Regions from separate parts of the Paenibacillus sp. J22P59 genome, predicted to be linked through region 2. Evidence: riboswitches for the same ligand, from Rfam matches in the RefSeq annotation. Region 2 holds a riboswitch; each other region holds the start of a gene.
What was found. A riboswitch is a leader RNA that binds a small molecule or an ion and turns the genes downstream of it on or off. The one in region 2 is predicted to bind cobalamin.
Positions count from the first base shown of each region.

Region 1: linked by a shared signal. The riboswitch ahead of AC50YO_RS21145 (S-layer homology domain-containing protein) and the one ahead of AC50YO_RS02845 (ABC transporter substrate-binding protein) in region 2 are both predicted to bind cobalamin.
Region 3: linked by a shared signal. The riboswitch ahead of AC50YO_RS20055 (DUF4430 domain-containing protein) and the one ahead of AC50YO_RS02845 (ABC transporter substrate-binding protein) in region 2 are both predicted to bind cobalamin.

Region 1 is NZ_JBXENX010000014.1:30,608-41,612, reverse strand. Features, by position in the region: gene AC50YO_RS21155 (DEAD/DEAH box helicase) at 1-1,128, opposite strand, end outside; gene AC50YO_RS21150 ((deoxy)nucleoside triphosphate pyrophosphohydrolase) at 1,272-1,676, opposite strand; gene AC50YO_RS21145 (S-layer homology domain-containing protein) at 1,900-7,689, opposite strand; cobalamin riboswitch at 7,839-8,022, opposite strand; gene AC50YO_RS21140 (hypothetical protein) at 8,469-9,587, opposite strand; gene AC50YO_RS21135 (molecular chaperone HscC) at 9,614-11,005, opposite strand, start outside.
Region 2 is NZ_JBXENX010000001.1:630,549-641,553, forward strand. Features, by position in the region: gene AC50YO_RS02810 (pyridoxal phosphate-dependent aminotransferase) at 26-1,114, opposite strand; gene cobS (adenosylcobinamide-GDP ribazoletransferase) at 1,132-1,947, opposite strand; gene cbiB (adenosylcobinamide-phosphate synthase CbiB) at 1,929-2,909, opposite strand; gene cobU (bifunctional adenosylcobinamide kinase/adenosylcobinamide-phosphate guanylyltransferase) at 2,906-3,514, opposite strand; gene cobT (nicotinate-nucleotide--dimethylbenzimidazole phosphoribosyltransferase) at 3,531-4,595, opposite strand; gene AC50YO_RS02835 (ABC transporter ATP-binding protein) at 4,585-5,412, opposite strand; gene AC50YO_RS02840 (FecCD family ABC transporter permease) at 5,409-6,449, opposite strand; gene AC50YO_RS02845 (ABC transporter substrate-binding protein) at 6,452-7,450, opposite strand; cobalamin riboswitch at 7,592-7,812, opposite strand; gene AC50YO_RS02850 (heavy metal translocating P-type ATPase) at 7,894-10,155, opposite strand; gene AC50YO_RS02855 (phosphotransferase family protein) at 10,257-11,005, opposite strand, start outside.
Region 3 is NZ_JBXENX010000012.1:92,237-103,241, forward strand. Features, by position in the region: gene AC50YO_RS20030 (ECF transporter S component) at 1-171, opposite strand, end outside; gene AC50YO_RS20035 (ABC transporter ATP-binding protein) at 153-1,823, opposite strand; gene AC50YO_RS20040 (energy-coupling factor transporter transmembrane component T) at 1,796-2,680, opposite strand; gene AC50YO_RS20045 (DUF4430 domain-containing protein) at 2,680-3,663, opposite strand; gene AC50YO_RS20050 (S-layer homology domain-containing protein) at 3,727-8,301, opposite strand; gene AC50YO_RS20055 (DUF4430 domain-containing protein) at 8,498-9,250, opposite strand; cobalamin riboswitch at 9,412-9,614, opposite strand; gene AC50YO_RS20060 (tetratricopeptide repeat protein) at 9,746-11,005, opposite strand, start outside.

The sequences.
Region 1 (11,005 bases), on a different contig from region 2:
TGTTCTTTCAGGTGTAGCTGTCATTCCTAACATAAATTCGGGTTTAAAATATTCGATAATCTTGCGATATGAATTTGCACCTGCTTTATGAACTTCATCTATTAAAATATAATCAAATGCTGTGGGATCAAATTGATTCAGCACATCTGTTTTTGAGATCATTTGAATAGTTGAGAATAAATACTTGGCTTCTATCCCTTTTTTCGTACTAGACAGTACTCCGTAATCTTGTTCATTCCCGCCAATCACTTGTAGAAAATCTGATTTCGCCTTAATTAGAATTTGTTCTCGATGCGCTATGAACAATACCCGCTTAGGGTTATAGTTTTTCACATCAAAGGCTGAAAGATAAGTTTTTCCTGTCCCAGTCGCCGAAATGACTAATGCTTTCTGTTGCTGGTCGAATCGTACTCCCTCCAAATTACGTAAAGCCTGTTGTTGCATTCTATTTGGCACAATAGAAGAATTAGTCGAAGTCACCTGGGGGCCTTGCACCAAAACAGCCATTTCTTCTTCAATAATCTTCTTAGCTGTATACTTCACGAAGGTTTTTTCGTAATTTAATATCCACTCATTTGTAAGAGGACTGGCTCCATACCATACCTCTTCGAACTGATCACGTATCTGAAGCAGAAGCTTATCCTGCGGATTCATTAGCAGCTTAACATTCCACTCATAGTTTAATTTCAATGCTTGAGCGGTCAGATTTGAACTACCGATAATTAACGTATGGTTTTCTTCCTTATCGAAAATATAACCCTTAGAATGGAAACCTTTTAGATCAGTAAGGCGTACATCCATATTTTCAATTTTCATAAGCTCGCGGAAGACTTTTGGATGATTAAAATATAAATATGTGGAGGTGAGTAATCTCCCTCTAATTCCTTTACGCTTCAAATCGTGAAAATGAGCTTTTAACGTTGCAAGCCCACTCTCTGTTACAAAAGCCACGATGAACATAAAAGATTGGCATTGTGATAATTGCTCTAAGACCGACGATAAGATATTTTCATTTTTAGAAGGGTTATTAATTAGTAATTGTGGAGAATAATTCATAAGATTCTCATCTAACGAGGATAAAACATTTCTATATGTAGCAGGTTCAACATTAAGAGCTGTACTAGTCATGTAATAACCACTCACTTCAATTTTTAGCTTAATTGTAGTACTAGTGGAATATTATCACAATCAAATATATGGAAAATAAAAAAGAGCAATCCGCACTACTAAGCAGATTACTCAGAAATTAATTTTAAATATTAGAATTCAGTTTATGCTCTATTGATACGTTGACTCATAATCTTATGAATAGCAGGAACGTCAGCCGGAGCCCAGTCTAATGTGTCTAGTTCCGTATATGGCAACCATTGTATCGCAGCATGCTCTGTCAGAGTTGGCGTTCCCTCGATCAATCTACAGTAATAAGTCGTCAAATGTACGATTCCGAAATCGTATTCATACGCGGTATCCTCGATATGATCGCCAATCTCCACCCTACAGCGCATTTCCTCTTGAATCTCACGTTGAAGTGCCTCTTGCGGTGTCTCACCTGCTTCAATTTTGCCTCCAGGGAATTCCCACTTAAGAGCTAATGACTGAGTTGGCCCTCTTTGAGCGCAAAGGATCTTCCCTGCCTTCTCAATTACAGCCCCAACAACATAAATATTTTTCTTCATAACATCCACCTATCCAAATGTTTATTGCTCTTATCATACTTGTGATAAGTAATGGGAGCAAGTTTTGAAAAGGAAATCCATCAAGTTCTATTTCAAGCAATGGTGATTATAAAAGACGGGATATTCATAGCAGCGGCGAACCATGGAAACCCAAACTCACGATTCGCCGCCATTTAGTCCTTACAAATTGAATACGTATCGCATAGAGCAGTCTTTTCCGTGTCTACTTCACTTCTTGACCTTCACTGTAATGATAGGCTCTCATCGCAACAACGAATGCCATCTCTCGGGTAGCGATGCCCTTCGGATTAAATTGATCCGCTGCGTTACCCAACATAATGTTTAATGCGGATAAGTCCGCAACCTGACTCTGTGCCCAAGAAGCAATTTGATCATGATCTTGATAGCCAGAGCTGGATTGAGCAGGCTCCCGCTTCAACGCTCTTGCAATCATAACCGCCATTTCTTCTCTTGTAATCGGCTCATTCGGCAAGAATTGATCCTTGTACCCAGTCACAATTCCAGCTGCATAGGCTGCGTTAACGTATGGATAGAACCATTTGGTCGCATCTATGTCACCAAAAGGATTAGCTGCCTCTCCATTTGCTTGAAGGTTAAAGACCTCCACGATTAACTTGGCAAATTCAGCTCTAGTAATCTTGTCCTTAGGATTCAGTTTACCGTTAAATCCTTGAATAAAACCTTTCTTCGTTGCTTCCAGTACGAGATCAGCAGCCCAGGAGGATACGTTCGCACTATCCGTATAGAAGTCTGCCAGAACCTTCTCTTCCTTCTCAGGCTCGGTCGTGCCTGGATTACCCGTACCCGGTTTCTCTTCTCCTCCCGGAACACGGCCGCCCACATCTTCACCAAAGTTGGTCGTGTAGCGCCACTCTACTTTATCTCCCTGCTTCAGAATATATTGACTCGCACCATAATTCGGGAAAACACCATTAACGCTATACATCCATCCACTTCCAGCACCGTGGTCAAATTCCCCATCGCCTTCAATAGCCTCAATATAGACGCTGTTGTATTTATTCGAGAAGGAGTATTTATAAGCAATACCGCGCTTGTCCAACTCTCTTTTCAACACATCCCAGACGGATTCGCCTGTCATAAATTCAACAGTTGCTGGTGATATGACATAACCCTTATTAATGGTTAGCTTGTCAATCGATAATTGGATTGTTGCTTTTACAGGTGCTGTACCGCCACCGCCAACGGTTTTATCCTTGACCGAGTAAACGACAAAATCTGTAAAGTGATCCGTTTTAACAACGAGATCATTTCCAACTTCATAGGCATACTCATGCTTTCCACTAGCCAAGCCTTCCAAATCGCTAGCGAATGTTTGAATCGAGGAAATCTGGCCATTTTGAATAAATGCAGCTTTTTTCCCCTTCATCCCTTCAAAGGTAAGCTTTACAAACCCATTCGCAAATTGGATCGAACGGTCTCCACCGATCGTAAAGAATTGTTGAACGGTATCTAATTGTTGATTCGAATCCATTAAACCGATCAAACTCGCCTTAAGCGAAGCATCATTTTTATTATTATACGTGATTAGTTCAAGTGTTTGATTGAGCCCGCCAGCCATTGTAATTCCTTGAGGGAATTCGGCTGCTACGCCGCCTCTTGAGATAGACAAGTTGGGCAACGCCACATTGGCAGGCAAATGGATGAATGTTTTGGATTGCGCAGAATCAGGCAGCTCAATAGACACCTGCTTCTGACGATCCGATTCTTTCACGTTTATCGTATAGTCCTTGCTATCATTAGGAATAACGATAGACTGGCCGTCCTCTGGAAGGTCAATCATGCCATTAGGTTCTGTGACATCAATAACAACATCTGTCATATCATACAGACTGGTCTCTCCGTCTAGATAACGGGCATAGGCAACAAGGGCATAAATGCCTTGGTCCGTTGCCATTCCATCCGCAGCTCCACCTTTTGGATGAGCAAATCCACCAGTTGGCACCGCATAAGTCAGCAGATTATCGATTGCGGAATGACCGTTCTTTTTGAATCTCTCATCCGTATGCGGATCAATGCCTAGACTGGTTAAAGCTACAATGACTTGAGCGACGCTTTGAACATTTTCTTCGCCCCCGCTTGAGTAACCGCCAGCCTCATTTTGAACAGAAGACAGCCATAGGAGTCCACGATTTACAGCCGCTTTAACTTCTTCATTCTCCTCGTAATAAGGGGCCAAAGCCTGTAGAGCCATTGCGGTTATGTCCGGATCTGCCGCTCCAGACAAGGACCAGCCTCCACCGATAACTTCTTTATTTATGATATAGTTAATCAGCTTTTCACGCGTTGTTGGATTAGCTGCCCCATTCTGAACAGGGATATCATATTGATGGCTGTCGAGCGCAATCAATGCAAAGATTGGCCCGTTAGTTCCCTGTTTGGTAACATAACTAAAGTCGGCTAACGCCGCGCTAATATCATAACCAGCCACATTATAAATGTCTTTTCCGATTGCAGTAAGGCCTAAGATCAGTCTGGAATGCTCCGTGCCCTTAGAGGCATGCAGCTTTCCTCCAGACATTAAGCTCTCAACTGTACGAACAACATTATTGTAATAAGCAGTGTAATAACCTTCAGGAACCTCGTATTTCGCGCGAGCAAGGGCTAGAATGCTCCATTCCCCATCACTCGTGCCGAAGCCGGGGTTGCTTACCGTGTTAACCAAATATGCTAAGTGCTTATTCAGCTGTTCGTTTACGTTTATCGCTTCTTTTTTCAAACCCAATTGTTTGGCAGTGTTGAACGCATCATGCGCTTGGTCCAACGCTAGTACTTTAGCATCGACTTTATCTTGAGTCGCATTTTCATCAGCTATTAAAGCTTGGGCAGACTCAATAAGCTGTGCATATTGACTACGCACTTCTTCCGTCACCCAGTAGTCGCTCTGAAGAACATCGCTTCCGTCTGTACTTACGGATACTGATCCCAATTGTTGCTTAGCATCATCAATAGCAAGCTGTAGAGAAGCTTTATCGGCTTCCTTAACAATTACAATTTTCGGGAAAATACTATAGTAACCTTCTCTTGCCAACGCTGTGAAATTAGGGTTAGCTCCTACTAGCGGATTAATATTACGATGATCGCCAATAGGGCTTCCGTAAAAACCTAATTTGAGATGTCCATCCTTAAGGCTATAACCGCCTTCCAGATTCTGCGGCACCTTGAATTCGACACTATTGCCCTGCGTAGTAATGTTGTACTGCTTGGAAAGGCCTGTAATTAGCGTTCGATTGGACCCTGCGAAAAAGTTAAGCTGTGCATTAAAATTATAAATGGCCGCTAGCTTATTGGCCGGGAAGGATAACCCTTCGAATATAACCTTAACTTGATCTCCCGGACCAACTTCTTCATTTGGATTGGTTACATTTTGAATAGTGACAGTAAGCGGCTTTGCCGACATGACCTGATATTCGGCTAGTCCCGCTTTCTCTACCTTCACAATGTTGCGGCCTTCTGTCAGCAGTACACTGAACGATCCATCAGAATGTTTAGTCACGTTCTCTTCTGAGAATGCACCGTCTCCATAAGATACGCTTCCCGCCGCATGATTGATTTCAGGGCGAAGAACGCTGACTTCACTTCCTGTAGACGGGGTAAACGTATAGGTAGCTCCCGGCTCTGAATCCAAGAAGTACACACTGTCGATATCCGCATCGAAGGCACCGTTTTGAAGGTTCATCACTTGGTTGCCGGTCTTGCCCTCATTCGCTTTCTGATTAAGCGCTTTGTTGCTCTCAATTCCGGTTATAATACCTGTCTCGCCTTGTCCTACTGTAACAACGAACAAGCCTACATTCTCCGGCCAAATTGCGCTAAAAGCATCGTTAGCATCTTTAATATACGTCGATCCGTTTACCTTAAGAGCATCATAAGTCACTTTAACAATCGCTGTTCCGTTTTCTTTGGCACGGATCGTAGAATAGCTGCCCGGCTCGCCCTCTATAATATCAATAACCTCTTCGCCAGAAATAACCTCATAATGAAAATCAGGCTCAAAGAAATAATTATTGATACCTTCAATTAGCGCCTGCCAGCTCCGCAAAGTCAGCAACTGGAATTCGGCGCCAGGCGCTGCCAGCTTCAAATGATTTTGCTCATTAATATTGAGATAAATATTCCCTTCCAGATACGTTCCCCGGTTTAGAATCGAATTCGGCGGAAGAATATCCAATTGCTGCTCCGTTACAGCCATCGCTGCATTCGCCGCATTCGCTTTGAACGTCCCTGTATTGGTCAGCTTGCCTGCTTGGCTTACCCGGTAGTTATAATCCTGGTTATCCACCAGCTTGTAGCGAGAAACTTGCTTACCGTCTTGAATCATCGATTCCGTAGGCTCTACCTTTTCAAACGAAACAAAATGCTTGATTTTCCGACCTACGAATAATGTAGCTTCCTCTGGCACTGTAAAAGTAATGATTCGCGATAAAGGAATTGCTCCACTAATAGCCTGTGCTGAAGTGGATAATGTAACCGTCACACTGTTGCTAAGTGTAGTATAGCCTTCCGTTTCACGTGCCTCGCTTGGTACAAAAGAATAAAAATAGCTGTTGCCCGTAAGAACAAGTACGGGATATTGGCCTGCAGCAGTCTTCGTTCCCACAGTTAGAGACGTGTCGCCCTGACTGTTCTGACCGATTCTCACCGTATAATCTATCCCAGCGTTCCATCCAAAATTGCTGGCTTTAAGGTTTAATTGACGGAATGCAAAGGCTTGATCCGGCTCCGTCGTTACCGTTAGCTTACCCCCGCCAATGCTGTTGCCACTAGCATCAATTCCTTTGTAGCGATAATCGCCGGCAGGCACAGAAGCATTGTATACTTTATAAGTGCCTTCTTCGCCTTGACCGATATCAACGAGCTGATCCTTGGCATTGTAGAGCTCTATCTTAGTAGCTTTAGGTGCCACCGTGAATGAAATATTATATTTAGGTTGAGCTTCTTCTGATAAGCCTTGTTTTTTGACCTGATCAAAGGCTGCTTGAGCTTGATCGAGCGCTAATACCTTAGCGTCCACATCTTCTTGTGAGGCATTGGAATCAGCGATTAACTCCTGAGCCGATACAATAACCTGAACCAATGCATCAAGCTCTGCTTCAAGAACCCAATATTCCGCCCCGATTACATCATATCCATCTATACTTACCTTAACAGAAGCTTTGTTTAGCTCTGCCGCTTGTATGGAGGCTACCAATTCAGCCTTATTCACTTCGACGTTCTCACCCAATGCTTCTGCCAACTCTTCGAGTGCAGTGTCAACGACAGATTGACTGCTTTCCATATTCGTAAGCGCGTCATAAGCATGATCATACGCAGCTCGAATAGCAGCATCGTCAAGAATTTCTGTTTTATCAGTACTGCTATTAATCTCTGCTACCTTTTCCGTTAATGCATCTTTGTTCGCAGTATTAATTAGCTGACCATGACTCCCTAAGTCTTGTCCTTGCCCATAGACAGTATATTGCCAACGAACGACATCACCGTTCTCAACAATCGTGTCTGAAGATCCAACATTCGGAAAGGAATGGTTAACAGCGAACATCCATCCCGATTGGGAAAAGTAATCGAATTCGCTTAACCAGTTTGCATCCGTCCGATCACCGATATTCCCTGCTCCTCCAACGGCCTGCAAGATATAAGAGGGAATATGGGCTTCTCCGGCGCCCGAATCGTATACGCTGGATAAATAAAAACTATTCTCTATACTGCCGCCATGCAAGTAGCGGCTTTCTCCCAAAAGCTCTGATATAACTGCTGCTTGATTGTCCCCTTCATGAAAAGGAACACGGACCGGCTCAAGGATATAGCCTTGTCCCAAGGTGAATTTCTCAACAGATACCGTCACATACCCTTTGATATCCTCGACGTGTGAGCTGCCGCCTGAGGCGATTGCAGCTGTTGGGCTGAGCAATGAAAACACCATCAATAAGCTTAAAAATAATGCCATGTATCTTCTAGCTGTTTTTTGTACCAACATGAGTCATCTCCTAGAATTTAATTGATTTTTGCACAACAAAAAAACACCTTCACTAGTCAATGTGAAAGGTGTTTGACAACCGGACATAAGGGCATTGTGATCCCCTAATAAATGTACAGCTAAACATCTCTCCTTTCATCCTCGTGAAATCGTAGAAAAAATAAATGGCATGTATCCTGGCTTTGCTTCATCGTATGACTAACTCCTTCCCGTATACAATACAGTGGAAACACGTTAGCATACTCAGCGTTACAGTGGCGGGACCGCGTCAGATTTTCACTGATCTTCCATTTTAAGCTGTGTATACACAGCACCATTTATCTAAGCATATTAAGTTGTAGTTAAATACTGCCGACTTCGGAAACCGGCGAAAACCTATTGATAATGGATGCTGTACTAATCTACTCCTCATTATAAATGCATAGTTTTTCTAGATTATTACAAGTTTATAATTAATTATGTAGAGATATTAATCTGTTGCTCATTGAAGAATACTTCATTTAAGAATGGAGTGCAATCATTAGTTATTGAGGAAAAAGCAAGCAGATTTTTGGGTTCATTGATCACTACGAGAAGAAAAGATTATTCACAGCACAGACTCCCCAAACTTCCATGTACCTGCATATCGTAGATATTCTAGTTCTGTTTGAATGTAAAAATGGCTATAGCCCCCGATCTCATGCGAACGGGGGTTTATGATTGAAGCGAATCGCAGCCCAACAAAACCACGCTTCACCGCAATTCAAACAGCCTTGCATTCTGTTTCATTAGCCTTACTTTCAATATCGACTCAATTTCGCAAGCAAAAGGGGTACATGTATCGTATCATGCTTTTGAATTACAATTCGTTTCCTTTTGAGATATATAAATACTTTTTCTGAATTATTCTTAACTTCAATAATATCGGTATATTTAAACTCATAACGCTTGCCCCAGTAATTGATATAAGTAAAGGTATGCTCCCACATAATAAGCTTCCAGTTTCTTCTGAATACGAACAGTACACATCGAATTAATACCAAGAGAAGAAAGAGCGGAATGATAGCAGCTTTAAAAACGAATACTGATGCAATCAAAATATAAATGGGAGCACTAAAACAATAGCTGAACCAACCGATATGTACCTTTTTTACAACTTGATCAGATGATATTTTTGCTTTTCTCAGACTGCGAGGCGGAGCTATCTTTTGAGTTGCTAATGTGTATGTATCCACAAAGCTAGCGGGATACTCATCATCTTGCCTATTGATTTTATCAGATAGCCCTGTGTAAGATTCGATGACTACCCAAATAGAATCACTCAACCCCCTGTATTGCTTCGAGAGCAAGTGCAGCATACGATCATCTATTATCGGTTTTGAATCAATAGCCCATAACACATCGTCGCCGAGCAGCGTCTGCCAAGCCTCCGGATCATTTCTTTGCTCTTGGTCGTTAAGGAGCTGCTCCAAACGTGCCATAAAATCATTTTCTGCTTGCGCCTTATCCTGAGCTTGCTCTTGCTCTTGATCCGCAAAAAAATTGTACTTTGCGGTTAGGAGCTCCCCGCTCTCCTGTCCTTCCTCTTGCTCGGAGTCATCTTCTTGGTAGTCAATCCTTTCGGTCCTGGGCAGTCGACGATAGCTTCGATTGTCCACGTCCTCAGGAGCTTCCGCTGTACTCGCAGCAACTTCTGTATCTGCTTCAGCCTGTGTATTTTCTTGAGCCTCTGCTCTCTCCATATCTAGCTTGGCTAGATGTTTCGCCGCATTCATCGCCGCGGTATATGCTGTTCGAACCCTCTGATAGCCTGCAGGATCATCTTCAGGATGATGGGCGAGCAGCTGCTGCTTGTATGCTTTTCTGATTACTGCTGTATCCGCTGTTCGATTAATTCCTAGTACTGACCAGCAATCCATTCTTCGCCCACCCTTATCTTGGCCATTTAATAACCGCGTGACTGTTCAAAGTCATCCAGGAATTCTTTGAACTCCTTCGAAGCCCGCACAATTTGCCGCGGGTCTTGCTCTGACAGAATGCCATCAAACTTCGACAAATGATCGCCAATGATTCTTCGCTTCATGCCGATTGATTCCTCGTACAGCCGCTCCCCTCTCGCAAGAAGCAAACGGTTTTCCGACCGATCGCGAGGGTGAATTTTAATATCCTTTAATGCACTAAGCCTTGCGGCTAACAGCTCCGGAGTCATCTTTTCCGCATTTTTTTCAATGACGAGTGTTTTGGTTTCACCTGATAACACAGAGGTGACCTCTACCTCCAGAATGCCATTAATATCATAGGTGAATCGCACATCAATAGAAGCCTCCTCTTTCGGCATGCTCGGGATCGCAATTTCCATTTTCCCTAATAACAGGTTGTTGGCGACACGCATGCTCTCTCCCTGATAGATTTCTAGACGAATCCTATCCTGATAATCGTCTATAGTGACGTACCGTTGGACTCTGCTGATTGGTATCGGGTTATTTCGTTCAATAATGGGAGAGAAGTACCCCGATTCATAACGCTCCGACGCTCCAATTCTTTTCGTAGTGTCGATACCCAGCGTATAGGGGCAGACATCCGTTAAAATCATTTCGCTTAGCGCCTGGTCTCGATTTTTCAATGCTGCTTGAACTGCCGCACCAAGCGCAACAGCTTCGTCAGGATTAATGTTGGAGAATGGAAAGCGCCCGAACATTTTACCTACCACTGACTTGATAAGCTGCATTCGGGTAGCTCCGCCGATTAGAATAACCGTATCCAAATCTTTGGGTGTCAGGGAAGCATCGCTAAGTGCCCGTTCTATCGGATTTCTTAATCGCATGATTAAGGAATTGGCGATTTTCTCAAACACCGGGTAGCTGATAGCAACTTCATACGTTTGCTCAAGTGTCTCGTAACGCATCTTGCCCGTCGTACCTATACCAAGCTCCTTCTTGCAAAGTTCGGCCTGATTAAAAATAATCGACTTGGCCTTACTGTTCAGACTGTCAAATACGAGTCCGCTTTTCTCGACAAAGTAGCTGGCAAGCAGTTCGGTGAAATCCTCGCCGCCCAGAAAGTTATCCCCTGCAACCGATTTGACTTCCATAATGCCTTCGAAATATTCAAGAATCGATACGTCAAAGGTTCCTCCGCCAAGGTCGAATATTAAAAACTGCGTGTTATCCTGCCTTTCATGCAATCCGTAAGAGAGGGCTGCCGCCGTAGGCTCGCTAATGATCCTCTCCACTTTGAAACCCGCGATCTCGGCAGCGTATTTCGTCGCCTTGCGCTGCGTGTCGTTGAAATAAGCGGGGACGCTTATGACGGCTTCGGTCACTTCCTCTCCAAGAAA
Region 2 (11,005 bases):
GTCTGCCATTCTTATCTACTCCCTTCTATTCCTGTAGCTTATCCATGCAGCGGGACATAATCTCCAGCAGCTTCTCATTATGATGGCGCAGCTTAACTGCAATGCGGCAATATCGGTCATCCAGACCGATGAACAAGGAGCCATCTCGAATAAGCACTCCTAATTTCCCCATCTCCCGTTGGAGGTTTGATGAAGTTAGCCCGGGCTGCTCTGGCAACTGCAGGAGTAAGTAGTTGGTCTTGCTTGGGATGACAATTATGCCGAGCTGCTCCAGCTTATCCGTCAGCCAAGCCCGCTCCTCAATCAACCAATTCAGCGTTCTTGACGAATAATCCTTCTCTGCAAGAACCGCTTGTCCAAGCTGTTGAGCTAAGGAATTCACACTCCACGGCACCTGCAGTTGACGCAGTGCAGCAATAGAGTCTGGCTCTCCAACGATATAGCCGAGCCGAATGCCTGGTATAGCGTAGAACTTAGTCATGGAGCGTATGACATACAAACGTTCCGTGCAGGAAGCCTCCTCTACTAAGCTATATTTATCTTCCTCTAAGACAAAATCAATAAAGGCTTCATCTACAACAACGGTTGCCCCTCTTCGGACGAGCTTGCGAATCAGCTCAGGATCGACTAATCTTCCCGTAGGATTATTTGGCGAGCCGAACATATAGAAGCTGACTTCTGCAGCTGCCGAAGCTTGGATTCCGTGCTCAGTCAAGTCAAAGGAAGATTGTGAATCGAGCATGATCGGCGCAATTCCACTGTTAATTTTGTGAACCGCATCCCCATACTCAGCAAAGCCGGGGAACGCAAGCCCAGCTACACTCGGATGTACAGCACGTACGACGAGATCGATTAATTCGGCAGCGCCGTTTCCTATGAGAATGGACTGCTCATTAATTTGATGCTTCTCCGCCAGATCCTTCCTTAATTGCCTTACGGCCGGATCAGGATAAGAGCCTATCGTATCCGCATAGCCGAGCAGCGTTTTTTTTACCGATTCAGGCGGCCCTAATGGATTCATATTGGAGCTGAAATCGATGAATTGATGCGCAGGCAGCTCGAACATTTCCTCTGCTGTTCTCAAATCGCCGCCATGTCCATAACGTTCAAGCATTACAGTAACACCTCATTCTAACTAATATTAATTACGTATAAAAGCACGGCTAACAACAAGACCGCCTCTATTGCCTCATTCAAAGCGCCATAAGTATCTCCAGTCAGTCCGCCCAGTTTCCTATTAAGCCACATGGACATCCATACGCCTGTGCACAAAGTAAGTATAAAGCAACCAGCGGTGATTGACATCATTGATGGAAAAGACAGACCACTGATCTGGGCGCACAATAGAGTCGCGGCACCCGTCAGAGCAAGACCGGCAAGGACATGCCGAATCGAGGCCTGCTGGAATAATGCGCCTACGCCTTCTCCCTTCCTGGCGCTTGGCCAAATCACAATCGCTGCTGACATCCACCAGCGGCTCCACAAAGGAATAATAGTAATGAGCGGGAGAATAGTTAGCGATTCCTCCTGCTGCAACAGCTCGGCAAGCACCGCAAACTTTAATAACAATAGCAGAATCGCCGCTAGAACGCCCATCGCACCAACTCGGCTATCCTTCATAATTTCCAGCATGCGCTCCTTAGACCGATGACTAAGCACGCCATCTGCCGTGTCCATCCAACCATCCAGATGCAGACCGCCGCTAAGAGCAACCCAGAAAGCTAACAGCAGCACGGCTGCTGGCAAGGGAGGAATAACGATGCTCAGCCCTCCATACGCAGCTGCCAGTCCAGCTCCAACTACAATTCCGGCAATTGGGAAATAAATAACGCTTTTGCCCAATACCTTTTCTTCAAAAGGAACCTGCAGCGGGATGGGAAGACGAGTTAGAAATTGCAATGCTGCAATTAGAGCTTGTCCATGCTGCTTCAACGCAGAAAATACCATAACGTCAACACCCCTGCCATTAATAGCATACTAACCGCATATAACAATCGAACCGTTCGAATGATGTCCTTCGCTTCAAGGACACGGGTGGGCCAGCCCATTCTTGCCCGTTCGCTTGGGCTTCCAAAATAATAGTTAAGTCCACCGAGCTCTATTCCTAATGCACCTGCAACGGCTGATTCAGGAATGCCGCTGTTCGGACTTGGATGAAGCCGAGCGAACTGCCGTATAGCAACTATTGCTCGTGCAGCAGACATCCCGGGCTGCGGCCAAGCCGATATGGCGAGCAGAATCCCCGTTAATCTCGCGGGGATGTAATTTAGCACATCATCCGTTCGTGCCGAACACCAGCCGAAGTGAATATATTTTTCATTACGATAACCGACCATAGAATCCAGAGTATTAGCAGCTCGATACAGCATGGCAAGCGGTGCTGCTCCAAGGAATGCGAACAGAATTGGCGCAACGAATGCATCAACTGTATTCTCTGCGACAGTCTCGACAGCTGCGCGCGAGGCCTCCGATTCATTCAATGAATCGGTATCTCTTCCGACGATATAACCTACATACTTGCGAGCCTCTTCGATATGCCCCTTGGTTAATGGACGATACACAAGCATGGCGGCCTCCTTCAAGCCTTTTACAGCGATCGTAGTAGAAATAAACCAAGCAGTGACCGCATAACCGAGCCAAGGATGAATCCAAGCAGCAACGGCTGTGATACCCCACATCACTAAGAAGGAGACTGCTAGCGTTAGGATGGTCAATACGGCGCCTGCCGCTCTAATCTGCGCCGGGCTTTTGCCTTGTTCCTTCGCACGCAGCCATTGCTCCAGAGCGCGAATAAGCCGACCGATCCGAATAACAGGATGGGTCGGCCATTTTGGATCGCCAATAATCCAATCAATTGCAATTGCCGCTGCAATCAGTAGCAAGTTTTCTTGCAAGGTGTAAAAGATCATAAATTCTCCCATTGGAACGCCTGTGATTTCAATTCAATCGGAATGCCAGCAGTCACCAAAAATACCCGATCACATACGGAGGCGATTAATTGATTAAGACGGCCAGCCTCGTCACGGAACCATCTGCCAAGAGGATAAGCGGGTACAACCCCGTCACCGACTTCGTTTGTTACGAAGATGACCGGGAAGGTGCATCTTTCCACACAATGCACCAATTCTAATACGCGCTGCAGTACCCATTCCTTTTCATCCAGATCGGCTTGCTCCAGCTTCTCCTCTTCAGCAAGCATGAGCCAATTCGTCAGCCATAGCGTTAGACAATCTACTAAGACGACAGGGGGCTTCATCCCTTGGCTTGTGATGGAATGTGCAGCAGCTATAAGGGTTTCAAGCTGCTCTACCAATGCAGTCGGCTCCTCTATAGTCCTCCATTGGAATCCTGACTCCGAACGAGTGCGCTTATGCTTGCCAATTCGTTCGGCCATTTCCTCATCCCACACTCGGCTGGTAGCCAGGTAGATTGCTTCATCGCCCAGACGGTAACAGAGCTGCTCCGCGAAGGAGCTTTTGCCGCTTCGTGCCCCGCCTGTCACTAATATCGCCATTTTGTTCACTCCCGCTCTACTCCTTCGATACGCCTGCGCTGTCGAAGGTAGCCATTTCCTGCATGAGCTTCAGCGCTGCATCAATGAAGTGGAAGCAGAGAACAGCGCCTGTTCCTTCACCAAGACGCATCTCCAAATGAATCATCGGCGACAATCCGATTGCTTCCAAGAGCTTGGCATGCCCTTGCTCCTGTGATAGATGGGAGGCGAGAAGATAAGGCCTTGCCTGCTCTGCTATCCGTACTGCTACGAGCGCAGCAGCAGAGGAGATGTAGCCGTCTATAACGATTGGACAGCCGTTAGCAGCAGCTCCGATAATAAGCCCCGCCAGACCAGCAATCTCTAATCCGCCCACCTTCGCAAGCACATCTATCGGATCAGCAGGATCAGGCGTATTGAACGCAATCGCTTTTTTCACTACCTCGACTTTGTGAAGCCAGCTTGCGTCGTTGATGCCCGTACCCCTTCCAACCGATTGCTCCGGAGGCAAGCCTGTCAATACCGTTGTCAGAGCAGCGCTTGCTGTCGTATTCCCAATGCCCATCTCACCAGTTGCGAACAGACGGTACCCCTTCTCTACTAGCTCGCCTGCAAGATTCACGCCGACCATAATCGCTGCGATCGCTTCTTCTCGTTCCATAGCAGGGCCCTTTGCCATATTCGCTGTTCCTCTGCTTATCTTCCGACTGAGCAGATCCTGATGCTCCAAATCAGCATTGACGCCAATATCCACGCAGAATACATCCGCTTCTGCTTGCTTGGCTAATACGTTCACCGCTGCTCCGCCTTGCAGAAAATTCAATACCATCTGGGGAGTAACGGCTTGAGGAAACGCGCTAACGCCTTCCTCACATACGCCATGATCCGCTGCCATGACGACAACCGCTTTACGATCCAGCTGCGGCCAGCGCTTGCCCGCAATGCCTGCAAGCTGGCTGGCTATGACCTCCAGCTTGCCGAGACTGCCAGGCGGCTTAGTCAATTGATCGGAATGAAGCTGAGCTGCCTTGGCCTCCTGCTCATTGAACGGCTTAATACGCATGAGCGTAGCTGCTAACTGCGAATATAGATTATCCTCCATTATTTCTGACTCCTTTATCTGTCTTATTATGCAAAGCATCTAGTTGCTTGGGCTGTAATAACAGCTGAGGCGCACCTGTCACCGGGTGCTTAATAATCGTCGCCTCAGTCTCATACACCTGCTTGATGAGTGCTTCAGTAAGCACTTCACCCGGGGCACCGAGCGCGGCAATGCCCCCTTTATGTAAGACGATAATTTCATCACAATACAGCGCTGCCAAGTTCAAGTCATGCAGCACAGCGACAGCTGTCAGTTCTCTGTCTCTCTGCCAATCACGAACGCTGTCCAGCAGTTGGACCTGATAGCCGATATCTAGATAAGTGGTCGGTTCATCCAACAGTATAATATCAGGCTCCTGCACCATCACCTTCGCAAGCGCTGTACGCTGCCGTTCGCCTCCGCTGAGCCGATCCATCGTACGATGCTGGAGGCTTGTAAGTCCCAACGTCTCTAATGCATGGTCAATCAGCGACTCCGTATCACGGCTCTCATCTCCGAACCAATTCTGATAAGGATATCGACCCATGCTAACGACCTGACGTACTGTGAAGCCGACTGGAGGCAGGCCCCCCTGCTGCAGAACGGCTAATCGTCTAGCCAGCTGCTTGCGCGGATAATCGCTAATCCGCTTGCCATCAAGCAAGATTTCGCCTTCGGTTGGTGTTCCTACCCCTGATAACAACTCAACTAAAGTCGATTTGCCCACACCATTTGGTCCGATAATACCATATATTCTATCTGGTTGTAACGTAAAGGACAGACGATTCAAGACAAGATTCCCTTGAATCATCTTCATAACCTGATTCGCTGTGATCATAGCGCTCTCTCCTGACTTCTTTTTCTTCTGCGCAGCAAATAAGCGAAGAATGGAGCACCGATAAGAGCAGTAACGACTCCAAGAGGAATTTCTCGCGGGCTCAGAGCCATACGTGCCAGCGTATCCGCCCACAGGACAAAGATTCCGCCTCCTACTGCTGACAACGGAATAAGCAGTCTGTAGTCAGGCCCTACAATCAATCGAATGAGATGAGGAACAACAAGTCCGACAAAACCGATGACACCCGATACGGATACTGCCGCGGCAGTCAGCAGTGTAGAGCCAACTAATACGATAATTTTGGTTCTCTCTACTTGAATGCCAAGATGAGCAGCATGCCTTTCGCCGAGAACGAATAAATTAAGGGCTTGTCCGTAGGCAACAAGCAGCGGGAAGCCGATAATGAGAAACGGCAGCAGAATATAGACATCAGACCAGCTCTTCATGCCTAAGCCGCCCATCAGCCAGAACAAGATCTGGTTCACCACATTATCTGATAAAGATACCATCAGTGATACGAATGACCCGAGAAAGGCTTGTACGATGACCCCTGACAAAATAAGCGTCTCAATCTGCATAATCCCCCTGCTGCGTGCCAAAGCAAACACGCCGAATAAGGTAATCGTACCTGTTACGAATGCAAGGATAGGAATCGTCCATACGCCAATAATGGTCTGGAAGCCGAAGGATATTAAGAACGCTGCGCCTACTGAGCAACCTGAAGCCACACCCAGCGCATAAGGATCAGCGAGCGGATTGCGAAGCACGCCTTGGAATCCAGCCCCCGCCAGTGCAAGGCAAGCTCCAACGAGTACTGCTAGCAAAACTCGCGACAAGCGTACTTGCGTTACGATCGCGATCTGGCCGTCTGACCATTCATGCGGCACATCCGACATCCATGGCAATTGATGATACAAGATACCTGCTACATCACTCATTGAGAGATCATCAGAGGAACCAATTGATAAACAAATGACGACAGAAACAGCAAGAAGGAGCATAGCTGCTCCTCCATAAATGACTAATTGACGTCTCATTATTATTTTATAAGATCCGGGTGAATTGCTTTGGCCATTTCGAGCAGCCCTTCTGAGAGCCTTGGACCAACGCGTACAAGCGGGTCCTCTGATACGGCAAACAGCTGTTTATTTTTAACCGCATCAATTGCTTCCCAGCCTGGACGGCTCGCAATTGCCGCCGCAATTGGGTTCGGATCTTCGCTAAGTGCTGGATAAATAATGATCGCAGGATTCTGCTTCACAATTTCTTCCGCATCCACCTGGAACCAGCCTTGCTGTGCAGCTGCAATATTCGTTCCCCCGGCAATAGTTAGAAGCTCATCAAGGAAAGTGCCTGAACCTACTGACCAGCCAGGTGAGAATTCCAAATAGACAGGCTTCTTGGGAGCATCCTTAACCGCATCAACTACCTGCTGCTTGACCGCTCGCATGTGCTCGGCTAACTTCTTCGTGCCTTCCCCTTTATTCATGATCTTGCCTACTAATTCAATATGCTCGACAGTAGCATCGTAAGTCTGGGGATCAGAAGCCAATACCGTAATTTTCAGCTCACGTAGACGTGTGATCGCATCTGTATTCATTCCTGATGAAGCCAATACAAGATCCGGATTAAGCGCGATAACGGCTTCAATATTTGTCGTCATATCACCGACTTTGGCTTTTTTGGCAGCCTCTTCGGGATAATTGCTGTATTCGTCCACGCCTACAACTTCTTGCGCAGCGCCGACAGCGAACATAATTTCTGTCTCACTTGGAACGAGCGTCACGACCTTCTCAGGCGCTTTCTCGAAAGTCAGCTCCGTTGAAGTAGCATCCGTAACGGTAAATGGATAGCTCGTTTCTGCTGCAGGACTTGCACTTGGCTGCTCACTCGGAGCGGGGCTTGCCGACTCTACCTGATTCTGCTGGTTGTTGACAGCTCCCTTGTCCGCGCCGCAGGCAGCGACGAGTACAAGCATAACCATTAACAAGGCAGCAACTGCCAACTTCATCATTCGGTTCATTTGTATAGTTCTCATTTTACTAAAGACACACCTTTCTATTTCTAAATTAATATAAAAAAAGCATTCCCGGCAATTGTGCCGGAAATGCTGTATATCCTCTCGCTCACGCAAAAAGATGGACTGCCCCACCAACACCTTCCTATCTCCACGTAGGATAAAGCGTTATAGGAACAGGCAGGTCTCCTGACTCGAAGCCTGGCTGCGCTGTCTTCCCAGTGTGAGTAACACCCAGTGACTTACTTGACGCAGCAGGTGGCATAAGTTGGCTATTGCCGCATTACACCGCTTCTTACAGTGGCGGGACCGTGCCGGTATTTCACCGGTCTTCCCTATTAAGCTGCAACAAATTGTTGAGCACCTGTTCAATCAATTATGAATTTATGACCTAGCTAATATACCATCGTTATTTAGAGTTTGTCTAGCATAATGGAGGGTAATAAGCAAGGGAATCCACTGGATTAAAGGATCGTGTGCCGAAGTGTCCGATTCAGTCTTAGGGCATTGGCAACGACCGATACCGAGCTGAACGCCATTGCCGTTCCCGCCATCCAGGGCTCTAATAATCCGAAGGCAGCAAATGGAATAATAAGCGCATTGTAGAAAAAAGCAAACATCAGATTTTGCCGGATGTTCCGGACAGTTAAGCGGCTAATGAACAGAGCTTCTGGTATAGCTGTCATGCGAGGCTGAAGCAGGGTGAGATGACCGGCTGTCAGAGCGGCATCCGTCCCGTCTCCCATCGCGATGCCAACATCAGCTGCCGCCAAAGCGGGCGCATCATTCCAGCCATCTCCGGCCATTCCTACGCGGTGCCCCTCTTTCTTAAGCTTCTGAACCAATTCCAGCTTATCTTCCGGCAGCATAGAAGCATAGACATTGGCAATCCCTACCGATGCGGCGGCGCTTCGGGCAGAAGCCGGATGGTCTCCAGTAGCCAATAAAATAGAAATGCCAGCTTGACGCAGGCGTTCAACCGATTCTTGCGCATAAGGCTTTATCGTATCCACGAGCGAGATTGCCCCTAGCACCAAGCCGTTGTCAGAAACATACAGCACGGTCTCTCCCTCTGCTTCACGCGCTTTCGCAAAGGTCATTATCGTAGAATCTGCCAAATTCCAAGCGCGCTCTGTTACAAATGCAGCATTCCCTATACCAACTCTTCTATTCTCGAGATAACCCTCCACCCCTTTACCGGGGGTATATTCGGTATCCGTAACTGACGGGAGAACGAGTCCCGCTTTATTGGCTTCCTCTTTTATCGCTTGCGCCAACGGATGAGCGGAGCTTGCTTCCACAGCAGCTGCTAAGCGAAGCAAGCCAGAACGACTGCTATTGACGGCATGAATGATACTGACATGCGGTTTTCCTGCTGTCAACGTCCCGGTTTTGTCGAGTACGAGGTGATCGAGCTGAGCCAATCGTTCAAGCGCGCTGGCATCCTTCACGACGATGCCTCGCTTCGCGAGGCGTCCTGATGCTACAACAAGCGAGATTGGCGTTGCCAAGCCTAATGCGCAAGGACATGCTGCCAGCACAACAGCTACAGAGCAGCGGAATGCTTGCTCCCAGCCCCCAGGCTCAATGATGAGCAGCCAGATCAGAAAAGTAGCCGCAGCCAGTATAAGCATAACAGGTACGAACCAGCTCGATATGCGATCTACATTCCGCTGAATAGCCGATTTGGATCGCTGCGCCTGACGCACTAATTCATGAATCCGATTCAGCATAGTCGCATGCCCTGCCGCTTCTGTACGAAGCCGCAATTGCCCGCTTTCATTGCTGGTGCCTGCCCAGACACGGTCTCCGGGACGCTTTACGGAAGGCAAGCTTTCTCCGGAAAGCAGCGATTCATTCACATCAGATATTCCATTAGTAATGATGCCGTCGACCGGAATAAGCTCCCCGGGCTGCACGACGACATAATCATTCTCGCGAACAAATTCACTCTGTATAACAAGCTTCTGTCCGCCTCGTTCGACAGTTACGGTTCCGATCTTGAGCCTGCTATAGCCGGATGCGTCGTTCTGGGCACGGGCAGCGGCGTTTACTTCCATGAATTTACCGAGGAGCACGGCCGTTATGACAACCGCCGACGTCTCGAAATATAGCGACATGCCGCTATCTGCCCTATAACTGTTAAACACCATATAATGACTGTATAAGTAAGCGGCAGTCGTCCCGATCGCAACGAGTACATCCATGTTGGCTGCACGCGCTTTTATCGCATGATAAGCACCGATGTAAAAGGGCAATCCGATTACAAATTGAATAATGGTCGCAAGCAGCAAGTGAAGCCAAGGGTTCGTGAGCCAGGCTGGCAGCTCCGCTGTCATAAACCAAGGAAAATGCTGAACCATTGCGGAGAGCAGCGGCAGCGTTAACAGCGCCGAGACAACAAGTCGAATAAGCAGCGCCCTGCGTTCTCTGTGGAGACCCTCTTCAGCTCGCTCAGGCAATTCAGCCTGGAACCCAATCTTGCCGATTCGTTCTCTAATCTGATCGGGCTCAATAACCCCAGGCACATACTGCACCCATGCCATTCGAGCGGAGTAGCTGACTGCCACGGCTTGAATACCTGCTAATTTGCCGACTGTCCGTTCAATTCTGCCCGCACAAGCGGTACAGCTCATTCCTTGAATGGAAAAATCCACTGTTCTGCTTGCTTTTACATCGTCCATTCCTATCCCTCGCCTTCTGTCCCCCTCTTCCTGCTGTGTCATTTGCCGACAAGACGAGGAACAAGCTCTGCGATAGATTATATGATGCGAATAGGAAGGACATGCTTTGCTGCCTCATAATAGATTGCAGAAGGTTCGTTCGATTAGAGATGGTTTGGCATTGCTTGAATTCGGTTCATTACACTAACTAAATATAGATCCAGTCGTTCTCTTATTAATTCGTCCGTGAGCCCCGTGAAGCCTAGAGCAGTCCATCCCGAATACACTGTGGGCGGTCCGAATAATAGATCGGCTAAAGAAACAAGATCCCAATAAGGCTCATAATGAAAAGCATCCCCTGCATATTCCTCATAAGCGGCTAAAAAAGCATCTGCTGTCGCCGTATCGTACAATTGGGCAAGATCCACTCTGCAATGGCCAACATCAACTCCTGCCGGCCCCCTGCATGCATTCACCCAATCGACAATTCCGCTTACCTTGCCTGACTCCCACAATAGATTCGTTGGATGGTAATCACGATGAATCAAGCATGATCTCGTTTGGGGACGCTCGCCCTGTATAATTGCGATCGCTTCCTGCCATAGTAAGGGCTGGCTCGACCATTCAGGAACCTCTAATTCCGCTAGCACCTTATAGGGTGAATAAGTCCACGGAAAATCAGCAGCAACAATAGCGTGAACTTGGGAAAGAGCTTCCGCCATTCCATCTGCCCACAGCATTCGATCTTCCGGCTCCAACACAACCTTCCCTTCCAGCTTGGTCATGATAACTGCTGGGATACCGCAGTTCTCACCATTCTCATCGTAAGAGATAAGCTGTGGCGCAGGGAGCCCCGCTCCATAAGCAAGCAATAAACTATTTGCTTCGTGGACGGCAAGATCAGGCTCTTCTT
Region 3 (11,005 bases), on a different contig from region 2:
AAAGGGAATCATCGTATACAATATAATTAACAGGCTAATGAAGTAATACTTCCGATCGTCTAATACGAATACGCCAAGCATAATCGTTGCTGGGATTACGACGAGAATAAGCACGGCTGATAATAAGGTCCGCCTGCTCAAACGCTTGTCTGCTAGCTGCTTCTCTGACAAAGCTCAATCACATCCTCTACCGTTACTCCCTCGCTCCATACATGGCGCACCATTCGATTGGCTGCCGTTGTATAGAAACTGTTTCCTGCAAAAAAAGCCTTGGCCTTATTCGTCGTAATGATACTTCCATCGAAGAACATCGCACAGACCTCCGAATATTTGGCGCAGAACTCAATGTCATGCGAGACCATCACGATTGTAACGCCTTTCGCATTCAGCTTTTGAAGGAAGGCAGCCAGCTTTTCCTTGAAAAATCCATCTAGCCCTTTGGTGGGCTCATCAAGCAACAATATGGTCGGCTCCAGAAGCAGCACCTTGGCAAGTGCCGCACGCTGCTGCTCCCCGCCGCTAAGATCATACGGGTGCATGGAGAGCAGCGGCTCTAGCTCTGCAAACTCTACAATCGCTTGCACCTTCTCCGCCTTTTCTTCCTTCGTTATATTTAAAGAAGCGAGCATTTCGTATAAATCCTGCTCTACTGTTTTTTTCACAAATAACGCTTGCGGATTTTGCGGGAGCACTCCCAGATTGTTGGTGAATAGCTCTTTGGCTTTCATTACCGCAGGGTTCTTGCCGATTATGCTTACCTTCCCCCTGTAAGGTTGAAGGATGCCGCTAATGAGTGACAGTGTCGAGGTCTTCCCCGTACCATTGCCGCCCACAATACTGTAGAACTGCCCTTCCCTTACTTCAAACGACAGGTCTCTAATAATATCAGGACCATGTTTATCATATTTGAACCAGACATCTTTGAACGATATAGCAACCTGACTCGATATCGCAGGACTCTCCTTCTGTTCGGTCAGGGCCGCCGCTGTCTTGTCGCTAAGGTACGCATTCAACCATTGCCGCCCATCCTTCACTGTTACTGGACAGGACAAGCGATTATCGACTCCTGCGAAAATCTGCATTGGTGAAGGCATTGAAGCAAACATCGGATGATTAAGACTATGCAGCGTTTCCCCTACCTTTTGAGGGGTATCATCGGCAAGGATCATTCCCTTATCCATCACGATAAGACGATCGGACATAGGGAGAATATCCTCCAGGCGATGCTCAGTCATAATGATCGTTGTTCCAAGCTCTCGATTGATTTTTTTCACCGTTTCCATAAAGTCTGCCGCTGCAATAGGGTCTAGCTGAGAGGTTGGCTCATCCAGAATGAGAACGGATGGATGCATAGCCATAATGGATGCCAGATTGAGCAGCTGCTTCTGCCCCCCTGACAGCTCTGTCACCGATTTGTGAAACCAGGTCTGGATGCCAAAAAAACTAGCCATCTCCGCTACACGCAAGCGAATAATGCTGTTCTTATAGCCCAAGCTCTCCAGCCCAAAGGCGAGCTCATGCCACACCTTATCCGTCACGATCTGATTGTCCGGGTTCTGAAGCACGAATCCTATCTCCGAGGCTTGCGTACGCTGCTCCAACTCCCCTATCGGTTGACCGCGGAAGAGAATCTCGCCGCTGCGATTCCCATGGGGAGTAAGTATGGGCTTCAAATGCCTCAGCAACGTGCTTTTGCCACTGCCTGACTTGCCGGCAATCGTAACGAACTCGCCGCTAGTGACCGTAAGGTTAATATGAGAGAGAGCCTCTTGCTCCTTATTGGGAAAAGTGAAGACTACATCTTCGATTCGATAGATTTCCATTTCAACGCCTCCACCCAGTTAATGATTACAGGCATCATACATAATAAAAGATAAGCCGCATATACGACCATACTAAACGGGGTTATCGTTGCTGCCTTAATCGACGGGAAGAAACGGAGCGTATTCTCTCCCGTTGCGGCACCTGCTAAGACGACCAGTATTAACCCGAGCATCATGAGAAGGATAAGCTTGTCCCGACGATCAAGCCGAAAGATCGAGAAGCTCGTCCGTTTCGGCAAGCCATAGCCCCGTGCTTTCATCGAGTCCGCGGTTTCAATCGCATTTTCTAATGCCCAGGTCGTCATAATCGAGAGAATCGTTAAACCATTCCGCGCCCTTGCTAGAAGGCTCCCTTGTGTAATATCTCTGCCAATGCATTTCTGAGCATTCGAAATCACCTTGATTTGCGCTAGATATCTAGGCACGAACCGCAGCACCATCGAGAAAATTAATGATAGCGCAGGCACTGCTCGCCCGAACAAGTAGATGAACTTATCCGAAGTCATCACAACGTTATAACAGGAGAACCATATAATAACCGTCACGAACATGCAGGCAGCCGCCACACCATACAGAATCGACTCCAGCGTAATCGGGTTTCCATTGTCCAAATAGAATAGAATCGTAACGCCCGCATGATTGAATACGGGATTCATAGCCGCCATTAGAAGCAGAAGCGGGATCATATAGAGAATATTAAAGGTGATGGCGCTTTTTCCTTTTAGCAGAATCGAATAGATAACGCTGCTTATGAGCGCAATGGCTTGAAAAATCGGATGCATGAACAGCATGCTGAACAGCAGCACCGCAACGAAATAACTGAAATTAACAATCGGATGAAAAGTAGAAAAACCCATTACTTCTTATCTCCTGTTGCAGCCATGTCGCCGCCTATATCCCGTCCCAAATCGCAGGTATACATCCACTCCACGACGTCACCGTCTTTGAGGACATAACGGCTGCTGCCGTAATTAGGGAACCAGCCATTCACCTTGTACATCCAGCCGCTCAGTTCGCCGCAGTCAAACTCATAGAGATTGTTAATGCCTTCTATATAATTGCTGTTATAGATGGGAGTCATCTCAAATTCCATATGAATCTTGTTCTTTTTCATTTCTCTTAGCAATACATCGAACACAGACTCTCCAGCATAGAAGGTTACCTTTTGCTTTTTATAAATAATACCGTCCTTAGGCAATACCTCAAGCTTATCCTGATTAAAAATATCCATATTATCTAAAATCGTCGCCGCCGTTACGGACAATGTAATAGTCAATTTCTCACTTTTATCTACCGTGACATCCTGCCATTCCACAGGCTTCGGTTTGCCCTCAGGCACAGGATCGGTCTGGTATTTATCTTTTTTATCCGTTCCGTTCTTATCAGGCGCCTTATTATCCGGTTGGCTTGGCTTTGGTGAAGGAGTTGGTTTCGCACTTGCTGTTGGTTTAGGAGCTTTGTCCTGCGGCTTAGAGGTTGCCTCTTCCGCCGGTTCCTTCTCTTTATCCGTTGGTTTAACGGTTTCTGCCGGTGCCTCGTTATCCTCTGTCTTCTCTGGCTGTACCGGCTTATCCGTTGCGGCCGGTTGCTCGGACTGCGAAGGCTCCTCCGTCTCAACTATCGCATCAGGACTAGTGGTAGCGCTAGCTCCATCGCCGTCTAGTTCGCTTGGTTGCCCTTGCACGGGCTCCTCAGGTGACACCGTATTATCTGCAATTGACGTTTCTATGCTGCTGTCGGTATGCTTACCTGGATTTTTCTGATAATCGCCTCCCCAGAAGAATGCCACCGCTAACAGAGCGATGATGACGATACCAGCCCACCATTTTTTGTTCCTCATTTGTCTATCCCACCTTAAAAAAATGAAGCAAGGGCATCTTCTACCCTTGCTTAATCTGTAATTTTACTTCTTCACATCGCTCATATCATACAAACGAGCTTGTCCATTAACGAATCGGTCATAAGCAACCAGCGCATACATCGCTTGATCAGTAGCCATCAGGTCTACTTCCCCCGGCTTTGCGCCGCCATTGCCTACTCCGCCAGACTTCACATGATAGAAGCCCCCATCCTGGGCAGCGAAGCTGAGCAAGGCATCGACTGTCGAATGCCCGTTCTTAATGAATCTGGCATCACGATGCGGATCTATGCCAAGGCTGGCAAGTGCGACAACAACCTGAGCAATGCTCTCGGAGTTGCTCGAATCCCAGCTTGAATAGCCTCCGTCTGCTGACTGCGTTTGGGACAGCCAGGCTATTGCGCGGTCCACCGCTGCTTTTACCTGTTGGTTCGTTTTATAGTACGGGGTCAGACCTTGAAGAACCATTGCCGTAATATCGGGATCGGCTTTGGCAGCATCAGTTCCCAAAGCCCATCCTCCTCCACTAATTTCTCTTTTGAGAATGAATTCAACTAGCAGCTCTCTTGTTGTCTGTGTCTTGACTCCCTTAACGACAGGAATATCGTAGTTATTGCTGTCGAGCGCAATCAGGGCAAAGACGGGACCGTTAATCCCCTGTTTAATAACCGTATCGAAATCTGCCAGAGGCGCTCTCAAATCATAGCCTGCTACGTTATCAACGTTTTTCCCAATGGCGGTTAACGCCAATATGACTCTATCATATTCCGTATATTTCACAGCATGCAGCTTGCCCGATTTTTCTATCAGCGTTTTTTCAAGATTAGCGTAGTATTTGGCGTAATACGCATCAGGCACCTTAATGCCGGAACGAGCCAGTCCGAATACCGTCCACTCTCCGCCGACACTAGCTACAACCGGATCTGTAATCGCGTTTTGGAGAAAAGCGCCAGTTGCTTGAATATACGGCTTGACTACCTTATTGGCTGGATCTTCCTTCACAGCATCATTCTTGTAGTCGTAAGCTCTCATGGCTACAACAGCTGCCATCTCTCTTGTTACGGGATCTTTTGGCTTGAACTGATTATTGCTGCCCAGCATCAATTCCAAGGCCACGATAGTCCGAACATCTGCCTTCGCCCAAGCCGATACTTTATCTATATCCTTGATCATAGTTGGCATTGTCACAGGCTTGATGCCCAATGCCCTTGCAATCGTCACTGCCATTTCCTCACGCGTAATCTTGGCGTTCGGATTGAACTTATTATTAAAGCCGGTCATTATTCCTTCTTTATAAGCAGCATTCACATAAGGGTAGAACCAATCGCTCTTCGCAACGTCAGTGAAGCTAATACCGTCACTTGTCTCTACACTTAGATTTAACACTGCTACGAGCATTTTTGTAAACTCTGCTCGTGTAACCGTAGCTTTTGGATTGAATTTGCCGTTACTGCCTTGAACAAAGCCTTTTTGTGTAGCCTTGCCGATTGCTTCATAAGCCCAAGCAGAGATCGCATCTGCATCTTTATAAAGCTGCTTCAAATCTACGCTTGTAGCTGCTTTGCTTGTCGTATAGGACACGAAGCTCATGGCATGATTTGCTTTTACAATAAGCTCATTGCCCTTAACAAAAGCATAAGTCTTCTTGCTGCTTCCTTGGGCAGCTTGAATTCCCGCTTCCTCCGACTCATAAATGACAATAGGCGTAAATTTGTTATTGTCTACAAAGCCCGGAATCTGGCCTTTGCCGCCTTTAATAGTCAAGGTATATGGCTTATCGAGAACGGCTGGATTCGTTGTGCCGCCAATAACAAAAGCATGATTAAGCTGTTCCAGCTTATCTCCTTCACCTACGAGACCTTTGATCAGCTCTTGCAGCTTCGGATTCGCTGTATCCATCGCTGTAAGAAGCTCAAACTTGGTATCGCCCGCCTGGAGCTGCGTGCCTTTGTCAATAACGATCGCGACATTCCCTTTGAGCGCTGTCAGCATCGGAATGCTGTCTTTGACATCCTTTAAGTTAAGGATTACTTTAGGCTTTACTTCCGGTATCGTAATCGTAATATTATCCGTACTGCTCAGCTTCTTCGTCAGCTTCAGTATATAATCCGATACAATATCCTTAGGTACTTGTACAACCGGTGATTTGTCGTTAGCATCCACGACAAGCTCTTGACCTTCGGCAGCTGCATCCTCCCATTGGCTCAGGTCTACCCCTAAATCTGCACCCAGATTAGTCGTATAACGCCATTGGAGACGATCTCCATCGCCGAGCACATATTTACTTGCTCCAAAATTCGCATACCAGCCGTTGACATTGTACATCCAACCGCTGCCGCTGCCATGGTCGAATTCACCATCACCTGCTATAGACTGAACATAGACGCTTCCATATTTCTCTGTCCATTCATATTCGTAGCGAATGCCGCTATTGTCGAGCACTCTTTGCAAGACCGTCCACGCTGTGTCTCCAGGCTGCAATTCGACTTTCGTCGTTGAAAGGACGGTTCCCTTATTAATGGTTTGCTTATCTACTGATATCGTCGCATATTGCTTTTCAGGCAGCGGCTTAGGAATTAAGCTGTACGAGTAAGCTGCAAAATCAGTAAAGTGCTTTGTTTTTACAATTAAGTCACCTTCATTGTCATAAGCATATTCCTTCTTGCCGCTAGCCAAGCCCTCAGCATCACTTGCAAATTTCTGGATAGAATAAGGCAGCCCGCCCTGGAGGTAAGCAGCCTCTTTCCCGCTCATCCCCGTAAAAGTCAGCGTTACGAACTCGCTGAATTGTACGCTCGCAGCGTTCCCCATAGCAAATGCCTGAACGATCGTATCCAGTTTGTTGCCAGCAGGAACAAACTGAGTCACGCTCGCTTTTAAGGTCGAATTGGCAGTATCCAATGAGGTAATCAATTGAATCTCAGATGCATCGCCGCTTGTAACCATTGCACCCTTTGGAATAGCGACTGACACATTTCCTTTAACGGCTGTTATTTGCGGCAGACTGCTGTTGAAAGGCAATTGAACCAATACCTTGGTTATCTTATCGCTAGCAATCTCTACGCTTAATTCTTTGTTGCTATGGCCTGTTGTAACAGGAATTCTATAATCGACGTAATCCTGTGGGATGACTACTGTTGGCTTATCTCCACCTGGCCATACCACTTCTATTTCCTTTGGCGAGTTTGGCGCTGCTCCGTGTACATCCGTCATATCATAGAGACGGTTGTCTCCCTTAATGAACCTGTCATATGCAACAAGAGCATAAGACCCCTGGTCAGTAGCCATATTGTTTACTTCACCAGTTAGAATATGCTTCATACCGCCCCCAGGTACTGCAAAGGTCAGCAAAGCATCTACTAATGAATTTCCGTTTTTCACAAACCTTAGATCGGTATGAGGGTCAATACCTACTGCAGTTAAAGCGACAATGACTTGTGAAATGCTTTCACTGCTTTTACTTTCCCACGGTGTACCTTTCCCGCTTGTGAAGCTTCCCAAGTTATCCTGCGTATTGGACAACCAGACAATAGCCCGATCTACAGCAGCCTTAACCTCCGAGTTCGTTTCATAATACTGCGCCAACCCTTGAATGGCCATTGCAGTTATATCAACATCTGCTGTGGTGGTGCCTAGTTCCCAACCTCCTGCATCAGGTGTACCCTTCTTAACTTCTCTATCCAAAATATGTCGAACCAGATTTTCTCTAGTCGATTGTACAGCTACCCCTTTTACTACAGGGATCGCATAGTTATTGCTATCCAGTGCAATCAAAGCAAAAATTGACCCATTAGTACCTTGCTTAATTACACTATTGAAATCAGCAAGCTTCTCAAGCTGATTATAACCGCCGACATTCGTTACATCTTCACCTATCGAGGTAAAGCCAATAATTAATCTAGAATGCTCTGTCCATTTCGTTCTATCTAACTGGTTCTTTTTATTTTGAACAATCTTAACAACATTATCATGATAAGTATTGTAGTAGCCATCTGGAACAAGGTAGTTCCCTCTGGCTAATGAGAGGATTGACCATTCTCCATCACTTGTTCCGAATGACGGGTTCTTAACCATCTTCAAAATATAAGCGAGATTATCCTTTATTTGTTGCTCAACTAGAGTATGAAAACTTACTTTATATGTAATAACGAAGGAGCTCTCCGCTACATTTCCTGCAGGATCTTTAGCAGTTATGGTAATCGTATTATCGCCAATTTTGAGCGATACGTGATATTGGCTGTTGTTTGCTGGTACAAGTACGCCGTTGAGCTTAACCTCTGGCGTTATGTCACGATAGACATTGTCGGTTACGGTAACCTCGAAGCTAAGCTCACTTACCGTTACATCTTGGTTGTTCACAAGGCCATTGACGCTCAGCATCGGCGGCTCTGTATCATTCACATGCTCTATAGCTTCATCCAGATTATCAGGCTCATTACTGCTGCTTTCTTGTGCACCCTTCGTATCGGCAAGTACGGTATCAGCATGATTAGCCTCATTCTCATTAACAATAATGCCTGTCGTTGTAGAATCCGAACCCTGTGCATAAATGCTGGTCGAGAAGGTGGATAGGAATATGCTAACGATAAGCAGCCATGCTATAAACTTATTCGTTCTCATGTTGTTCATCTTCCTTTCAATGCTACTCAAATATAAAAAAAATGAAAATATGAAAAAACCACAAAAAAAGACCTCTCAACTTAATAGCTAAGAGGTTTTAATAGAATGTACAGCTAAACTAATAAAACATCTTTCTATCCATCGTAAAGCTAATCGCTTCTCTATCTAAACAGGGTAATACTCGAATAACAGACGCCTATGCCGCTCGCAATACAATGGCATTGGCGAGTGCATCATTCAGGTCTGCCAAAGCAGTATTCACGCTTAATTGTGTGCTTTCCATGTTGCTAAGCACGGTATAAGCAGCATTATAGGCCGCTAATACTGCTGTATCGGCAAGAATAGTTGACTTGGCTGGATCACTGTTAATCGCGCCAATTGCCGCGGTCAATGCATCCTTGTTGGCAGGAGTAATCAAGCTTCCGCCGTAGCCGTCACCAAGATCAGCACCATAGCCATATAGAGTGAATTGTGTACGAATAACGTCACCGTCAACCGGGAAATAATCGGACATGCCGTATGCTGGGAATACATTATTGACTGCATACATCCAGCCTGCCATCGGGCTATAATCGAATTCGCCCAGCCATGCCGCATCGCCTTTTGTTCCTACAGCCCCAAAGTCATTAATAAGCGGAGTCAGAATATAAGCTGGAATGCTCACGCTGCTTGTATCATTGTCTTTGATGAACGATAAGTAGAAGCCACTGCTTGTGCTTCCGGAATAATCATAATTGCCGCTTCCCAATAAGCGTGTCAATAGATCAGCCACATTATCGCCAGAATAAAGAGGAACTTGAATTGGCTCTGTACTATAACCCTGACCCAAAGTGAATTTCTCTACTGTAATCGTTACATAGCCTGTCGGTGTAGCATAGGCTGCAGTCGAGAATACAGATAAGAACAAACTTACAATAAGCAGGCATGTCATAACTTTAATCTTCTTCATATTAATCATCTTCCTTTCTCTCCATCAAAATGTAAAAGCAGGGACTTGCAAAGAAATTCGCACAAAAAAACCTCTCAACTTAGAAAAGTTAAGAGGTTTCCTTAGCAAGTACAGCTAAAATTAGCATACTAAAAAAACACCCTCCTATCCTTCGTAGAATTACCGGTGTCTCAAAACAGGCAGGTATTCTGGCTCAAGTATCATCATCCTCGCAGCCTTCCCAGTTTCCCAGTGGCATCTTGCAAGAACTCCTCTTATACAGCGGCGGGACCGCGTGGGATTGTCACCCACTTCCCTTTTAACCAATCTATGCGTTATGTAAAATTACGATCGCATAATTGGCACCTGTTTCTCATCGCTATTCAGTTTTCCTGATGTCTTTACTTACTATATCATTTTTTGTCTTGTTAAAGTTTTCTTTTTTTGAGAAAAGAAAAAAAGCATTACTCTAATCTATCGCTACTCGCATAGTTATAGACCTTGCCATTATATGAATTATAGCTTCCCCTTCAGTATATGAGCGGCCATCTCCTTATCATACCTGATTCTCCCTGCCTTGAAAAAATCCTCCTCTGCTTTCTCGAATTCACCAATAGCTCGATAAGCATCACGACGGCAGCTTAAAGCAATGACATATAGAATATTATTTAACTGCATGCCCTTTTTCATATAAGCTTCATAATGCGCTATCGCTTGACTATAATACTCGATAGCCTTCAGATTATTCTTCCGACCACGTTCAATATTCCCTTTGCTGTTATACAGGCTGACCAGTTCCTCAGGCTCAATCGCTCCACCGGACTCCAACGTTTCCAGATTAATTGCAATTGCACGGTCATAACATGCCATTGCTTCTGTTGCACATCCCTCAAGCTGCCTGTAAACCTGCCCTAGGTTCATTTGCAAATCACTGTCTGCACGTTTTGCCATTCTTTTATTATAAGCATACATAGCAGGGAGCAAGGCTATCGCTTTGTTCATATAGGCCAATGCTTCCTCTGGATGGGTCCGTTTGAGAAGATTACCATAATTTTTATAAGCGGTTATTTTCTCAGAAAAGTAAAGATGTGGGTCATAGCCTTGCTTTTCTAAGTCAGCAATCATATCCAATAAACTGTCCAGCAGTCTTTTTGCAGTGTCTGGCCGATTCCTATTCTTGTTATGAACCACCTGTTGTAATATATTCGCTGCCTTCGATTTAAAGGAAACAATTTTTCCTCTTCTATCCTTGGGCAGCCCCTTCTCCAACTGCTCATTGGCTTCGTTTAATAGTTGGAAGCAATTTTCTGCTTTTTCTTTATTGCCAGTCTTGGAATAAAGAGCAGCCAAGCTGTTCAAGCTATTGGAATTCGTAAGTGCACTGACCTTCTTCTTATGCGCATTTAGCAGATCCGTTGCCTCTTCCAGATGCTCTATGGCCTCTTGCAAAAGATTATTTTTCAGCAGCCCATCACTAATAAGAATCATTAGCCTTAAATAGATATCCGCATTAAAAGGAGCCTTCGCCTCCAATATCCTCTCTGTTACAGGATTTATTTTTCGGTAGAGCAGATAGAACCGCTGATGCAGCTCTTCATCTAAATAGCCATCATATTGAGCCAAGCTATCCATTAAGCTTTCGATAATCCCTGAATAGGATATGCGAAGCTCCTCCGCCACCCTGCTCGGAGCACATTCGACTACAACATTCAATAGCGTAAGGATATACAAAAGATCCTCTTCTTCATAAGCTTGTCCTTTCCTATCCGCGGAAAG